DNA from 3 places in the Bacillus sp. Hm123 genome. Region 3 is predicted to be linked to each of the others. Evidence: riboswitches for the same ligand, from Rfam matches in the RefSeq annotation. Region 3 holds a riboswitch; each other region holds the start of a gene.
What was found. Region 3 has a riboswitch for cobalamin ahead of ACSVDJ_RS09410 (iron chelate uptake ABC transporter family permease subunit). Riboswitches for the same ligand answer to the same signal wherever they lie in the genome.
Positions count from the first base shown of each region.

Region 1: linked by a shared signal. The riboswitch ahead of ACSVDJ_RS04040 (ABC transporter substrate-binding protein) and the one ahead of ACSVDJ_RS09410 (iron chelate uptake ABC transporter family permease subunit) in region 3 are both predicted to bind cobalamin.
Region 2: linked by a shared signal. The riboswitch ahead of ACSVDJ_RS14830 (ribonucleoside-diphosphate reductase subunit alpha) and the one ahead of ACSVDJ_RS09410 (iron chelate uptake ABC transporter family permease subunit) in region 3 are both predicted to bind cobalamin.

Region 1 is NZ_CM200277.1:774,076-777,285, reverse strand. Features, by position in the region: gene ACSVDJ_RS04045 (FecCD family ABC transporter permease) at 1-301, opposite strand, end outside; gene ACSVDJ_RS04040 (ABC transporter substrate-binding protein) at 264-1,235, opposite strand; cobalamin riboswitch at 1,352-1,493, opposite strand; gene ACSVDJ_RS04035 (hypothetical protein) at 1,647-1,814, shown strand; gene bioA (adenosylmethionine--8-amino-7-oxononanoate transaminase) at 2,083-3,210, opposite strand, start outside.
Region 2 is NZ_CM200277.1:2,819,365-2,822,574, reverse strand. Features, by position in the region: gene ACSVDJ_RS14830 (ribonucleoside-diphosphate reductase subunit alpha) at 1-1,604, opposite strand, end outside; cobalamin riboswitch at 1,775-1,956, opposite strand; gene sufC (Fe-S cluster assembly ATPase SufC) at 2,306-3,085, shown strand; gene sufD (Fe-S cluster assembly protein SufD) at 3,124-3,210, shown strand, end outside.
Region 3 is NZ_CM200277.1:1,839,866-1,843,075, forward strand. Features, by position in the region: gene ACSVDJ_RS09405 (ABC transporter ATP-binding protein) at 1-356, opposite strand, end outside; gene ACSVDJ_RS09410 (iron chelate uptake ABC transporter family permease subunit) at 358-1,392, opposite strand; cobalamin riboswitch at 1,613-1,804, opposite strand; gene ACSVDJ_RS09415 (DUF779 domain-containing protein) at 1,941-2,297, opposite strand; gene adh (aldehyde dehydrogenase) at 2,317-3,210, opposite strand, start outside.

The sequences.
Region 1 (3,210 bases), 1.1 Mb from region 3:
AAGGGTTGCGTAACAGCCCTTGAAAGGCCGCTCCTGCTACCGCCAACGAAGCGCCAACGAGCCCAGCAAGCAACACGCGTGGAAAACGAATATTCCAAACAACACTATCAAAGGATGGATCGATACCGCTAATCGATGTACCGAAAAAATGGTGGGATAATAAGAAGACGATATCCCGAACCGGAACGTGCATCGTTCCGATCGAGATACCGGCTAATACCGCTATAATAAAAAAAGCAAAGGCAATAACGTAGGCGGAAACTTTATTTCTTAAAAACATCTGGATAAACCGCTTCAGCAAGTTGCTCTAATCCTTCTGTCAGACGAGGACCTGTACGGGATACTAAGTCAGACTGGACATCGTGCACTTCTTTATTTTTGATCGCAGCTACATTTTCCCACCCTTTGCGGCTCAACACTTGCTCTACCGGCTTTTCAATATAATACCCATAAGTTGTGATGATAACATCTGGATTCTTCTCAATGACTGCTTCTTCCGTAATTGCTTTCCAGCCATCTAAGTCCGCTGAAGCATTTTTCGCATGAATGATTTCAAGCATTTCATTCATAAATGTGTTTTTTCCTGGCGTGTAAATTTCAGGTGCTGGTTGAACTTCAACAAACACATTTTTCATTTCGTCTTCTGTAATCGCTTCAGCTTGCTTCTCAATTTCTGCGACATCTTCCTTCATATCAGCCACGACTTCATCCGCTTCTTTTGCTTTCCCTGTCGCTTGACCGATCATTTCAATTGACTCATACACTTCGTCAAAGTTTTGAGCATCGTTCACAACTAGTACATCAATGCCAGCGTCTTCTAATTGCTTCAAGCCATCTTTCGAATTATGAGCACCAGATGCTTGAGCTAACACTAGATCAGGATTTAAACTAATAATCTTTTCAACATTAAAATCCATACCGCCGATTTTCTCGATCTTTGTCACTTCTTCTGGATAATTATCATAATCATTTACCCCAACAATTTCTTTCCCAAGATCTAATTCAAACGCGATTTCCGTGTTGCTCGGAACGAGAGAAACGATGCGTTCAGGATCTTCGTCAATAACAACGTCTTTCCCTGCACCATCTTTAATCGTCACTGGAAACGCCGCTTCTTGCGTTTCTTTCGGTGGATTCGTTTGCTCTTTTTCCGGAGCCGCTTTCTCTTCACCGCAACCAGCGAGCACCCCAGCCGCTAGTAGCATCGATAAAATCGAAGTCGATAGTTTTTTCATCTTTTCTATTCTCTCCTTTATGTTTATAAAATTAAAAAACACCTCTACGTAATAGAGGTGTGCAGTGAAAAAGGGTAGATTCTGCCCTTTCACACCACCCTATCCTCGTAGGTTTGTCGGTGCTTGTGATACAGGCAGGTTTTCTGGCTCGTGAAATGAACAATCTCACTCACAGTGGCGGGACCGCGCTGGATTTACACCAGCTTCCCCTTTTAAGAAGCCGCTTTCCATGGCTTCACCTAATCAAGCATATGTATGATTTATTAACACTAATTATACACAATTTTAATCCCACTTCCACGCCCTTTTTCGCTCTTTCAAAAAATCAACGGAAGAAGTTTGAATTTTCCATATGTATCCGCTAGAATACAAGTATAATAGACTACTGTAATTTGAAAGGAGTGGATTCATATGAAATTAGTAATCGTTATCGGATTATTCCTTCTACTAATGGCTACAGGGGTTTACCTAATATTTGGTCTCCGTCAAATCCTAGATTCTCACGAAGCATCAAAAATAGACAAAATACCAAACAACCACTTCACAAAACAAAACGGCGGTCAAGACATTGGCATGTAGTAACTAAAGCGGAGGCGACTGTCCAGACACGACAAGCAAATGTTCTGACGCTGGAAAGGCGTTAGCCTTGTAAGGGGCAGGTTATTTGACTCGAGTGTCTAGGAGGCGCAGCTAGATGATAACTAAAGCGAAAGGCGCTGTTTGGCGACGTATGGACTGGAGCATTCCGCACGAGATAAAGGAAACACGATGAACGTTAGTGAATCGATGTTGACTTATCGCAAGCTGGATAAAAACAATCCGCAGAGACGACCTCTGCGGATTGTTTTTATCGTTGCTGAACAAGCTGAATTTCTTCAATCGCTTGTTTCATGATTTGCCCCATTTGTGTCAGTTCTTCAAAGCTTGTAGCGAGCGGTGGCATGAAAACGATCACGTCACTGAGCGGTCTTGTCAGCATGCCAAGTTCTCGCATTCTTAACGTGGCTTTATACGCAACACGCTCTTCCCACGGAAACGGTTCTTTCGTTTCTTTATCCTTCACAATTTCAATCCCGCACATTAGTCCAAGCTGACGAACATCCCCGACTTGCGGCAATTTGGCAAGTTCAGCTAGGATTTCCTTGACGTATTCGGCTTTTTTAGCCGCTTGATCGACTAATCGCTCTTTTTCAAAAATCTTTAAATTCGCTAAAGCAGCGGCACAGCCGAGCTGATTTCCTGTATAAGAATGTCCATGGAAGAAGGTTTTCATTTCTGTGTAATCCGCATAAAAAGCAGCATAAACTTTTTCCGTTGTTATCGTTGCCGCGATTGGCAAATAGCCCCCGGTGATTCCTTTAGCAACCGTCATAATATCTGGTTGGACGTCTTCATATTCAACAGCAAACATCTTTCCTGTCCGACCGAAGCCTGTCGCTACTTCGTCCACAACAAGTAAAATATCAAACTCGCGGCAAAGTGCTTCCAATGCTTTTAAATACCCCGGTGGCATCATATTCATTCCGCCAGCTCCTTGCATCAGCGACTCGACCATCACACCTGCAATTTCCTCGTGCTTCTCTTCAAATAATTGACGAATCGCCTCAAGTGACTCTCGCTTCACCGTTGCTTCATCGCCAGAAGGATGACGGTATGTTGCCGGGAATGGTACGACGTAAGAGTTAAACATTAGCGAGCTATAGACGCGGTGATAAATATCGATGGCGCCGACACTAATCGCCCCAACCGTATCCCCGTGATAGCCGTTAGACATCGTCACAAATTTCGTTTTCGTCGTTATTCCTTTGTTTTGCCAATATTGATAGGCCATTTTAATGGCAATTTCCACCGCTTCTGCCCCGCTATCCGAGTAAAAGACACGCGTTAGCTTTTCCGGTGCCAGCTTAACTAATTGTTCCGCTAACTCAATCGATGGCACATTAGCCGCCCCTAATAAAGTAGAATGAGCAATTTT
Region 2 (3,210 bases), 980 kb from region 3:
TCTAATGCAAGCAAATGATGCCATCCGAACGTTCCAAGCCCAATACCGCGATAGCGACGATTCGTACGCTCTGCTTGAACAACTGGAATTTTGTTTAAATCAATTACGTTATCAAGCATTCGAACTTGAATCGGAATGAGACGTTCTAATACACCCGCTGGAACTGCCCGTCCAAGGTTGACAGATGACAAATTACACACGACAAAATCGCCCGGTTTTGAACGTGTCACGACGAGATCATTTTCTAATGTCACTGACTCAAAGGCAGTTGGGCTCATATTTTGCATAATTTCCGTACAAAGATTGCTAGAATAAATCATACCTTCATGTTTATTCGGGTTTGCGCGGTTTGCTTCATCCCGATAAAACATAAACGGTGTTCCTGTTTCTAACTGGCTCTTCATAATCCGTTTCATCACTTCGATCGCTGGCACTGTTTTTCTCGTTAAAGATGGATGTTGGACACATTCTTCATATTTTTCACGGAAAGAACCATTGCCACGCGTTTCATCGTAAAAATCTTCAAGCGAGTAACCCATCACCGTACGCACTTCATGTGGGTCAAATAAATGCCAATCTCCTCGTTGTTCTACTTGTTCCATAAATAAATCTGGCAAGCAGACCCCTGTAAAAATATCATGAGCTCGCAAACGCTCGTCTCCGTTGTTTAACTTTAAATCGAGGAAGGTAAGAATATCTTGATGCCAAACATCTAAATAAACCGCAATCGCTCCTTGACGCTGACCGAGTTGGTCGACACTGACCGCTGTATTATTCAATTGTTTAATCCACGGAAGAACACCACTTGATGCCCCTTTAAATCCACGAATGGAAGAGCCTCTAGCACGTACTTTCCCCATGTATACACCGATACCGCCACCGTACTTCGACAAGTTGGCAACATCGGTGTTGCTGTTATAAATTCCTTGTAAAGAATCATCAACCGTATCAATAAAGCAGCTGGATAGTTGTCCATGTGGCTTCCCAGCGTTGGCAAGTGTTGGTGTTGCCACTGTCATATAAAGCTGACTCATCGCCCAATACGCTTCTGCAATTTTTTCCACTCGTTGTACTTGCTCATCTTGCATCAACGTCATCGCGATCACGAGCCAACGTTCCTGTGGTAATTCTACTGGTTGATTATTGAAATCGACTGCGACATAGCGATCCATCAACGTTTTCAACCCGATATATGTAAAGAGTTGATCACGTTCTGGCACGATCAATTGACCGATCTCTTGTAGTTCGGATCGTTCATATTTTTCGATGAGCATTGGCGTATAAAGACCTTGCTCCACCAATTTCTCCACATGTTGATCAAAATTTGAATACGGTGCCATACCACGAAGAGCTTGTTGTGTGTCGTATACTTCGTGCAAATAGAGACGAGCTGCGATATATGTCCAATGAGGAGCGGCTTCATCTATGCAACTTAATGCTTCTAAAATCATCGCCGTCGTCCACGCCTTTACGGTTTCATCTGGATGACGTTCACGCCATTTTTCGCTCGCTTTTTCTAACAGTGCTATTTGCTCTGTTCCAAACTCCTTTTTCAGTGATGCTAAGATTGCTTCCTCATTTAATTTTTCACTTACAATTGTCATATACTTAAACCTCTCTCTCGCTTGTTCTTCTTAACTGCAAAATAAAAAGACGATCCACATCGGGGTTCGTCTGAATGATTGAATTTAATCTAGGAAACAAGCGAAAGAATATGCTATACTTGCATGTGGTCAATTCACTCGCTTCCAACTTCTCAATCCCCGAAGAACGTGTCGCTTGACGATGAGTGGCAGGTCTACTGGCTTACGCTTCCTCCTTCCGCCTGCCTTCCCGCAGCAAAAAGTGCTACAGTGGTTCTTCAAGACGGTCGTCAGCGCGTACAGTTGCGGGGACAGCTCCATTTGTTGGATTCCCTATTAAACCGTTACGGTACCACGACATCGTTATACTATATATTGTGTTTTTGTACTCATACTACCCTAACATGTTGTGTCTAAATCGTAAATAGGCAATTTTATTTATAGGTGTACAAACTGATTTTTTTCCTTCTTTTATTTTACATAAGTAAGATGAGTGGTCAACATATTGACAAACAAAAACAGTGGATTCCTGTTAGTTATTTTTTAGGTATTTTTAGGAGAGAATATTATATGATGCAGTAAAATTTTTGGTATAATCAAATATCTCAGCAATTCTTTTAGATTGGTTGAATATACTTTTAATTTGTTATAAGATTGTAATGAGAATAAATTGAGAATGACAATAATTCAATAACATTTTCAATAACGACGGAGGTATAGATATGACAGCTTCTACATTAGTAATGAAAGATTTACACGTAGCAATTGAGGGTAAAGAGATTTTAAAGGGTGTAAACCTTGAGATAAAAGGTGGAGAATTCCACGCGATTATGGGACCAAACGGAACAGGTAAATCAACATTATCTTCCGCAATCATGGGTCATCCGAAATATGAAGTGACAAAAGGTAGCATTGAACTTGACGGTGAAGACGTATTAGAAATGGAAGTAGACGAGCGCGCTCGTGCCGGCCTATTTCTTGCGATGCAATATCCAAGCGAAATTACAGGTGTAACAAATGCCGACTTCTTACGTTCTGCGATCAATAGCCGCCGTGAAGAGGGTGATGAAATTTCTTTAATGAAATTCATCCGTAAAATGGACGAAAAAATGGACTTCCTTGAAATGGATCAAGATATGGCGCAACGTTACTTAAACGAAGGCTTCTCTGGTGGAGAGAAAAAGCGTAACGAAATTTTGCAATTAATGATGATCGAGCCAAAAATTGCGATCCTTGATGAAATCGATTCTGGTTTAGATATCGATGCATTAAAAGTCGTTTCTAAAGGAATTAATGACATGCGTAGCAATGAGTTCGGATGCCTAATGATCACTCACTATCAACGTCTTTTGAACTACATCACTCCTGATAAAGTACATGTTATGATGCAAGGTCGTATCGTGAAATCAGGTGGACCTGAGCTTGCACAACGCTTAGAAGCAGAAGGATATGACTGGATTAAGCAAGAGCTTGGAATCGAAGACGAAACAGTGAATCAATAAGAGCCATTTTACGAAAGCTGATCACTAGGAGGATGAACATGACTGTAGAAACAAATTTACCAGTAGATCAAGAGTACGTTCGCTCATTTTCAGCGCAAAAAGGCGACGCTCAGTGGCTAACTGAC
Region 3 (3,210 bases):
ATCACTTGATGATCCTTTTTTGAATCCGCTTCCAGAAACTTTTTATGTGGAGAGCGCCCCATCGAGACAATTTCAGCTACGGTAAAATCAAATAACGACGGTGTTTCTTGACTAACGACCGCTAATTTTTGGGCCACATTGCGCGAGGAAAGCTTGAAAATATTTTCGTCATCTAATGTGATCATTCCCGCATCAGGCTTGAGCACGCGATAGATGTTTTTCAAAAGGGTTGATTTGCCACTTCCGTTCGGTCCTATGAGACCAACAAACTCTCCTGAAGCAATATCCGCATGAACGTTTTTCAACAATGGTTTCTTTTCAATACTTGAGCTTATATTTTGTACAGAGATGTTCACCCTACTTCTCCCCTCCAAAAGCGTAATGGCTTCTTCTTAGCATCCATAGAAAGAATGGTCCACCGCAAAGTGCTGTCACAATCCCAATCGGCATTTCTTCTGGAGCAATCACTTGTTTGGCAACTATATCTGCCCACACGAGGAAGATCGCTCCGATTAAAGCGCTAATCGGTAACACTTTTTGATGATCCGATCCGACCATTAAACGAACAATGTGAGGCACCATTAGGCCAAGAAAGCCGATGGAACCGCATACAGATACGAGCACGCCTGTCATTAAAGCAGTAGTGACAATCAGAACTTTTCTAAACGTTTCAACATTCACTCCTAACGTGACCGCTGCCTCTTCCCCCATTAACAAAATGTTCAACGCCCGATATTGAGACCATAAAAATAGAAACCCTAAACATATGACAAGGGCGGGAATAGGAATATACTCCCACTTAGCACCTGCCAGGCTCCCCATCATCCAAAACATCGCATCTCTTATTCCTTCTTCTTTCGGTGCTGATATCACAATAAAGCTGGTAATAGCAGAAAGCACCATGGAAATAGCGATCCCCGCTAATAATAATCTCACTGTTGAAATCTTTCCGCCCACTTGAGCTAGAAAATACACAAGAATAATAGAAAGCAAGGAGCCGATAAAGGCAGCCGTGATTAGCGCATACTGTCCGAATATGGAAAAGGCCCCAAATATAATCACTAACGTAGCACCAACTGATGCGCCAGAAGATACACCTAATATGTACGGATCGGCTAATGAGTTGCGAACAAGCGCTTGAACGGATGTTCCGTTGATCGCTAAGCCAGCTCCAGCAATGACAGCTAATATCACTCTCGGAAACCTTAAATTCCAAACAATATTTTCTTGAGCGGCTGACCAGTCTTTTGTGATCACATGCTCAAGAGAAAAGGCTTTTGACAGAGCAATCTTCCATACAGTCAGCGGATGAATCGATACAGGCCCTACCATAATCGCGATCGTAATAGAAACAACAAGAACGCTAATTAAAAAAAAGATAAAAAAAGACAGCTTATAATTGACGCTCGATTTCTTTCTTTTTTCGATGGAAATTGTTTGTACTTGCTCGATTGGTAACTCCCCCTTCACATCAATGTCATATGTTTTTCTGACAAATAAAAAGAGCATTTAAACCCGTCGAGTTTAAATGCTCACAAAAAAGATTGTCTATGCATAAAACTAGCACAACGATCATACTTTCCGTCAACACCCCCTATATCCCGTAGGTTATTTCGTATTTACTAAACGGGCAGGTCTCCTGACTCATCTTCTACACTCCCTGAGCCTTCCCGTTATTCACAGTGGCATGTTTCAGGTCGCTCTGACTTACAGTGGCGGGAACCGTGCCGGACTTTCACCGAACTTCCCTTTTAAGCTATACATATTTTCGAGTAAATATAGCACCTGTCTAATAATAAATATGAACTTTTCTAAATATTACTACATTAAAGCTAAAAATGTCTACCATTATCAAAATAGTGGAAAGTTTAATATTTTGTCGCACTTAGTTCTTTCAAGTCAAAACCCCCTGCAGAGAACTTCTCCACAAGGGGGTGATATTACTGATTCAATTCTGCTCGTTCTTCTTCGGTAAAAACACGTGATCTAGTAAGAAAACGCTTACCTTCTCGTCCTTCTAATGAAAACATTCCACCTTGACCATCAACAACATCGATGATTAGCTGGGTATGCTTCCAATAGTCAAATTGAGCGGCATTCATGTAAAAAGGACAACCACCAATTTCCCCTAATAAGACATCGCTTCGGCCAGTTAAAAAATCTCCTTCTGGATAGCACATCGGCGAGCTGCCATCACAGCACCCACCGGACTGATGAAACATTAAAGGCCCATGTCTTTCCTTTAACTTCTCAATTAATTGTAAGGCTGCTGCTGTTGCGGTTACGCGTTCAACGATTGAAAATCCCTCCTTCTATTTAGAAGAATCCAAGAGCATCCTCGCTATAGCTGACGAGCAAGTTTTTCGTTTGTTGGTAGTGAGACAGCATCATTAAGTGATTTTCGCGTCCGATTCCTGACATTTTGTAACCACCGAACGCCGCATGAGCTGGGTACGCATGATAACAGTTCGTCCACACACGTCCGGCTTGAATACCGCGCCCCATTTCATAAGCAAGATTCATATTTCTTGACCAAACACCGGCACCAAGTCCATATAACGTATCATTGGCGATTTGCAGTGCTTCTTTTTCATCTTTAAACGTAGTGACAGACACGACAGGGCCAAAAATTTCTTCTTGGAAAATACGCATACTGTTATCTCCTTTAAAGACGGTTGGCTTCATGTAGTAGCCGTTTTCAAAACCGGCGAATTGATTGCGCTCGCCACCTGTTAAGCAAGCGGCTCCTTCTTGTTTACCGATATCAACATAGGAAAGAATTTTCTCCATTTGTTCATTAGAAGCTTGAGCCCCCATCATCGTTTCCGTATCTAGTGGATTGCCTGTTTTGATTTGCTTCACGCGTTCTAATGCTCGCTCCATAAATTGATCATAGATCGATTCTTGAATGAGCGCTCGTGATGGACATGTACATACTTCCCCTTGATTTAAAGCAAATAGAACAAATCCTTCAACCGCTTTATTTAAGTACGCATCATCTTGAGCCATGACATCTTCAAAGAAAACATTCGGTGATTTACCACCAAGCTCAAGTGTGACAGGAATAATATTTTGTGATGCATATTGCATAATTAAGCGGCCCGTCGTTGTTTCTCCAGTGAACGCAACTTTCGCAATTCGTGGGCTAGTGGCTAGTGGCTTACCGCATTCTAAGCCGAAGCCGTTGACAATATTCACGACTCCTGGAGG